Regions from separate parts of the Peribacillus sp. B-H-3 genome, predicted to be linked through region 2. Evidence: predicted binding sites of a transcription regulator. Region 2 holds the regulator's gene; the other holds the start of a gene.
The links. The regulator LexA, encoded in region 2, represses DNA repair genes until DNA is damaged. The targets are predictions, from matches to a motif close to CGAACATATGTTCG.
Positions count from the first base shown of each region.

Region 1: the regulator LexA is predicted to act here: its motif matches at 1,561-1,574, upstream of ACN6MY_RS03900 (YolD-like family protein).

Region 1 covers NZ_CP183879.1:778,809-782,233, forward strand. The annotation lists gene ACN6MY_RS03890 (hypothetical protein) at 1-41, shown strand, start outside; gene ACN6MY_RS03895 (ECF transporter S component) at 273-752, opposite strand; gene ACN6MY_RS03900 (YolD-like family protein) at 1,071-1,391, opposite strand; gene ACN6MY_RS03905 (glutathione peroxidase) at 1,889-2,443, opposite strand; gene ACN6MY_RS03910 (TrkH family potassium uptake protein) at 2,632-3,425, shown strand, end outside.
Region 2 covers NZ_CP183879.1:2,197,765-2,201,189, forward strand. The annotation lists gene ACN6MY_RS10830 (hypothetical protein) at 1-45, shown strand, start outside; gene ACN6MY_RS10835 (histidine kinase dimerization/phospho-acceptor domain-containing protein) at 102-353, shown strand; gene ACN6MY_RS10840 (FbpB family small basic protein) at 1,122-1,262, shown strand; gene ACN6MY_RS10845 (sporulation protein) at 1,299-1,688, shown strand; gene lexA (transcriptional repressor LexA) at 1,952-2,575, opposite strand; gene yneA (cell division suppressor protein YneA) at 2,732-3,043, shown strand; gene ACN6MY_RS10860 (YneB family resolvase-like protein) at 3,060-3,425, shown strand, end outside.

The DNA.
Region 1 (3,425 bases), 1.4 Mb from region 2:
TAGCTCGAAAGTATTTATTTGAGTTAAGAGTACAAGCATAATAAATATTGAAAGAAAATTACATCCTGTTAAAATTAGAAAAAATCATAATAAAAACTGATTGTGTAACGGTTAAGGCTAACACAGTCTAATAAAGAGAATTCACATTTAATTTTTAAATCATTATACAAAAAAAAACCCCATAAAGTAGTTTCCTGCTCCATAGGGTGCCTATTACAAGTCTAAATGTATTCAACAGATTCTCATTAAATGCCCGAAATTTAAGGAGCTGTTCAAATCTGTCCGGTTCTCTTCTTGAATCGCCCTGCAAGCGGCACTACAATGATGCCGGCTAGTACGACCTGAATAATGTTTCCTGGGATGGAGCCGAATGGCTGTATCCAGTTGCCGTAAAGGATAACTTCGGCAAAATAGTAGCCCACGATTTTTATAATCAGGGCAGCGGCTACTGCCAGTGTGTTTACCAATGCTCTTTTGCCGGGTGCCTTCTCAGATATGAGGCCTGCTATAAAGCCCATGACACCTACAATGATAAAGGTGAAAGGCGCCCAAGCGGCCCAGCCGGAGAAAAGATCAGATAAACCCATTCCGAAGGCGCCTGCTATGGCCCCCGTTTTTTTGCCGTAAACCATGGCTGCTATGAATAGAGGCACGTTGCCCAGATGGATGAGGCCGCCGTTGCCTATTGTTGGAAGCTTTATGTGGATGAACATGGTAGCTACAAGGGTTAATGCGATAAAAAGGGCGTTCATGACTAAGGCCCTTGTTTTAGCTGTTTGTGTTTGTGGAAATGTTGAATTCACCGGATGACCTCTTTCTTTTTTTACATATTATCATACTCCAAATCTGACCGTTAATAAATATGTCAGAACTATTTATTTGAAACATGTTCAAAGTTGATTACAACCGCTATAGCGATAAGTGTCTATAAGAAGAAAGGCAATTGGAAAAGTGAAGTGGAAATGTTGATGAATGAGGTAACCGGGGGAATCCCGAAATGTTTAAGAACCCGCTCTGTGCCGGTCCTTACAAGCAGACCGGTGATTTTAAGCCAGACGCCATCCTGGTATTTAAACTCTTTCAATAGCTACTAAATGGTCTATCGGGATGGAAATGCTGCCGCTTAATAAATCTACAATTATCTCCCTATTTAGCATGTCTACATCTGCCACGATTCCTATTTTGGTATCAAACAGTCCATCCTTCCAGTATATGGTCCGGACAGGGATGGTAAGGTTCAGGGAATCAAATGCTGCTAGCCCAAGCTGCTGCATTTGCTGTCCGTCTAAAATGGGCTTCTTTCCTAATCTATTTTCTTCTATTAGCTGTCTTAGTAATCGAATATGCTCCGGAAGCATGAGAGAAGTCCATTTTATATTGTCTTTAATCATTTTCATCAGCTCCTTATCTTTTGTCTCTGTTAACTTGCCTGTTGATTTCCTTTCAGTGCATCCGGCTAGCATTCTCACAGAATGCTCATGATGGGAATTGGCCGTAACACTATCACACCGGAGCGAAATGGATCCACTCCGGTCATATAACCTTTTCTAAAAGTATATACGAACATTTGTTCTATTTCAATTAAAATAAAAGTCACTTTTCTCAGAAATTGTGATTTTTGGGTTCTGTGAGGTGATTACATTGTTAAATCTGGTTGATTGGAGCGTAAGGTGCGAGACTCCTGCGGGATTAGCAGAACAGGTGAGACCCCGCAGGCGCAGCCGAGGAGGCTCACCGCCTGCCCCGCGGAAAGCGAGCATCCTGAAGCGGAAATCAACCACTTGTTCCATAGCAGCAAATTTTTGATTCGATGAGCGGGTTTTTTTTGGAGTATAGAAATCAAAAAAAAAATAGAGAGGTTCCCTGAATAATGGGAACCTCTCTATTCTTATGAATACTTCAAAAGCAGTTCAATGTCTTTTTCCATATCCATAGGGTCTGTGGTAGGTTCAAACCTTTTGACGACATTTCCTTTTTTATCAATAAGGAACTTTGTGAAATTCCATTTTATTGAGTCGCCGTATATGTATTCTGGATGTTTTTCATGCAGTAAAGGAATCAGTACCTTTGCGACTGGATGTGATTCATCGAAGCCTTTAAATGGCTGTGAAGATGCAAGGTAGTGAAAGAGCGGATGGGCGTTTTCATCCCGCACATCGATTTTTTGGAACATCGGGAAACTGACGCCGTATCGAAGGGTGCAAAAGAATTGAACCTTTTCATTATCATCCGGTTCCTGGCCGGCAAATTGATTGCAAGGGAAACCTAAGATCACAAAGTCCTTTTCTTTATAACGGTCATAAAGACGCTGCAAATCTTCATATTGAAAGGTGAAGCCGCATTGTCCGGCTGTATTGACAATGAGAACCACCTTGCCTTTGAATTCTTCTAAACTTATATCCTGCCCGTTCATGGCTGTTGCTGAAAAATTATAAATGCTCAATTGTTTTTCCTCCAAAATGTATGTAATATCATATAGTTCATAAGACTTGAGTCCATACTACTACTTACGCGCACGCAATAAAACTAATTAACCTTTTTAAATGTGCTAAAAGCCCTTCAGCTGTCCCGAACTTTTAAAGTTTGAGAGGATTCGATATAATATGTAAAAAAAACGAAATCAGGAGAAACATGAAAAGTCCAATTGAAAATCGATCAAAACAGATATCACCGGCACAGGTTATAGTCATTTATTACATTTTGGCAGTGGCGGTGTCTACCGTACTGCTATTGCTGCCTATCACACTTAAGCCGCATGCTAAGCTTTCATTTATTGATGCGCTTTTTACGGCAATTAGTGCTGTGAGTGTAACAGGTTTATCCACGGTTAACTTGAGTGAAATCCTCAGTGTGCCAGGAACCTTCATCTTCGCTGTGATTCTTCAGTTTGGAGGAATCGGCATTATGGCGTTTGGAACGTTTATTTGGCTGATGCTTGGGAAAAAGATCGGCTTAAGAGAGCGGATGCTCATTATGACCGACCAGAATATTTCTTCCCTGGCAGGGATTGTCCAGCTGGTGAAGAGGCTGCTGATTTTGTTTACGCTCATTGAGCTGGCAGGGGCAGCGGTGCTTGGAACTTATTATCTAAAATACTTTCCTACCTGGAAGGAATCTTTCCTGCAGGGCTTTTTTGCAAGTGTGAGTGCTTTGACAAATGCGGGATTCGATATAACAGGAGAATCTTTAATACCCTTTGCAAAGGACGGGTTTGTTCTTACCGTCACGATGTTTCTGTTAATAATCGGAGCCATTGGTTTTCCCGTGCTGATGGAGGTGGTTCAGTTCTTTAAAGTGAAAAATCGTAAAAATTTCAGGTTTTCCCTGTTTACAAAGATCACGACGATCACTTTTTTTGGATTGATCATCATTGCGGCAATGATGATTTTTATATTGGAAAATCATCATTTTTATAAAAATATGCC
Region 2 (3,425 bases):
AATACCTCACCCGTCTCCGGCCTGTGGCCAATCAAGGGTCAGTAGCTCAAGTGGTGGGGATATGTACGGACATAACACTGCAAAAAGAGCAGGAAAGAAAGTTGGCCCAAGCGAATGCGCGATTCGACTTTCTATCAAAAATGAGCCATGAGCTCCGGACGCCGCTGAATGACATACTGGGATTTGCCCAGATTTTAGAATTGGAAGAGGACTTGACGGGTACCCAGTATGATTTTGTACAGGAAATACTAAATGGAGGAAGACACTTGCTGGAGTTGGTTAATGAAGTACTGGATCTATCACGCATCGAAACGGGCAACTTGAAGATAGCCATTATGAAATTGAGCTTCTAACGGTTCTCCAGGAATGCGTTAAGATTGTTAATCCGATGGCCAAGAAGAAGAATATTACGATCGATGACAGCGTGATCATTCCAATACGACGATGGCGCTTTCGGTGTCAAGGTTTTTTTTGCCAAAATGGCATGGCTGTTATAATGTTAATAATTCGTGGGTCATCAATGTCTTTTTCTTGTGATGTAAAATAATGAAAATGTGACTGATAAATTTGATTTCTAAGAAATATACATTGATACATCCTTGAGCGTGCACAACTTAAAAGCACATAAACAGTATTCACTTTGGCTGCTGCGGGTTCTTTTTACAGCGCTGAACGGCTGGGCATGCTCGATTAAATACTCTAGCAGTATCAAAAACCTGATTTCTTAGAGATGCTGATTTAATAAACGTTTAAATCAGTAGTCTTAACTAAACATCCTGCCTATTTGGCAGAAATCTGATTATGACTGATTGAAAGAGAACTGTTATTCATTGGGTATGACATTGACATTAACTATTAAATATAGTAAACTTAAGATAATTAAATGAATCGTTCTCCTGAAGGGGAGTAGCTTTTACAGCAAAGTCGTCATTACGGAATTCATTCCCGGCTTTGCTGGCAGCTTGATGCTGTTAGCGAGACCTTTGCCAATTTGGTAAAGGTCTTTATTTATGAGAAAAAGCCTTTACCATTATAATGGTAAAGGCTTTTTCTGTTGTTAATAACTAAAACAGATTAAATCCTAAGGGTGACATTCAGAGAAATAAAAGAGGGGTGTCCAAATGAAAAAAAAGAAAATTTCCATGAGGGAATTAGTGGAAAAAAACAAAAGAGAACTTATGAAAGATAAAGTGTTGAAAGAAAAAATAGAAAAAAGAGTAGAGGATAAATACTTAAAATTAAATATCAATAAAGCGACATAAGACTTGTTAAAAAAACAAACAAAGGAATGGGTGTTCATGATCTTAAGAAAATATATGTCTATGTTAGGTATTGGTGCAGCAAATATTGATCTGGTATTAGAAAAAAACACATATATGATGGAAGAGCTGGTATATGGAGAATTTGTAATCAAAGGAGGCACGATAGAGCAGCAGCTCAAACGTATTGAATGCAGCTTTATCCAGGTTAGTAAAAATGAAAAAAAACAGAAAATCATTGAATCTTCGACCATTTTAACATCAAGAATAATAGAACCGGAAAGTATTCATAACCTTCCATTCATGTTTAAGCTTCCGGTCTCTATAGAACCCTCGGATCAAACAACATCTCACTTTTTCAGGACGAGGCTGATATTTGATGAAGGAATAGAAAGCAAGGATCAAGACGGAATCAAGATAATCGGTTAATCAAAATTAAAAATAATTTAATAGATTATTAACACTTGAAGCCATTTTAACAATACAGTGCAGGCACCACACGTCTCTTAAAGGCTGTGGTTTTTTTTTTGCTAATATAAATGCCAGGTAAATAACCTGAAATCTTCCAATATGCCATCAGGAAAATGATGTGCAGAAAAACTGGGGCAGGAAGTAATTATTTTAATAAAAAGGAAATTCTATCTATGAATATATCAGCATATATTAAAAAAAAGCGCAATAACATGCGCTCTTTAATGGATATTTCTATAAAGGCCAATGACTTTCCCCAGTATAGCTACATTTCTCAAAATGATAGGGTCCATCGAAGAATTTTCAGGCTGAAGACGGACAAAATCCTTTTCCTTAAAAAATCGTTTAACAGTGGCTTCGTTTTCTTCAGTCATAGCAACAACGATATCCCCGTTGTTTGCAGTGCTTTGCTGTTTAACGATAACGTAGTCGCCATCTAGTATTCCTGCTTCGATCATGCTTTCACCCATAATTTCAAGCATAAATACCTGTTCATCATGTGAGGCCATGCTTTCAGGAAGCGGAAAATATTCTTCAATATTTTCAACAGCTGTAATCGGCAATCCTGCTGTTACTTTTCCCAAGAGAGGAACGTTCACAACCTTGCTGCTTGGAATGCTGCTGCTTTCTTCCATTTCCAATATTTCAATAGCTCTTGGCTTAGTTGGGTCTCTGCGGATTAATCCCTTGCTTTCCAGGCGTGATAAGTGCCCGTGGACAGTCGAGCTGGATGCCAAACCGACTGCTTCGCCAATTTCCCGTACGGAAGGCGGATATCCTTTCTTGCGGACCTCATCTTTAATGAATTCTAAAATATCCTGCTGTCGTTTAGAAAGTTTTGTCATACGCACACCTCTTCTCAAAATCCTTTGTCTCATTATAACATGCTGTTTTAAGAGATACAAACATAAGTTCGAATTTTTGTTGACTAAAAACACATGTTCGTATTATACTGTTGATATAACCAGCGAACAAATATTCGATTTGAAGGGAAGATTGTTATGAGAAGCCTAGTCAAAAAGCATTCTTATACTTTATTATTAGCAGGTTTAGTTTTTGTTCTTTCATTAATTTATTCTATGAATCTTACTAACGATGGCAACCAATCCTATCAATCAGTAACTGTGCAATCGGGTGACACGCTATGGAAGATAGCTGATCAATATAAAACAAAAGATTTGACAAAAATTGAATTCATTGATTGGATAGAAAAACATAATGATATATACTCCAGCAGCCTTAAACCGGGGGACAATCTCATTATTCCAGTAACTAAAGGAGAACTTGTCAGTAACCTGGCAAGTGAACAATAAAAAAGGTTGGGTAAAAATGAATGCAATGATCTATTGCCGAGTCAGCACTGAAAAATCCTCACAGGAATCATCTCTTGCCAGGCAGGAAGAAGAATTATTAAAGCTGGCGGACAAATTAAATTTCGAAGTCTGTGCCACTATCAAAGAGCAAGCGAGCGGATATGAGCTGAATAGAGACGGGATTTTTGAAATTCTCGATTTAATTAAAGATAAGAAAGCAAATGCCTTATTGATACAAGATGAAACACGGCTCGGTAGAGGAAATGCAAAGATAGCTCTTTTTCATGTGCTTATCAAAGAGGGGATTACTATTTACACGCTTTCACATGAAGGTGAAATAGAATTATCGGATTCTGATGCCATGGTTATAGAAATTGTCGGC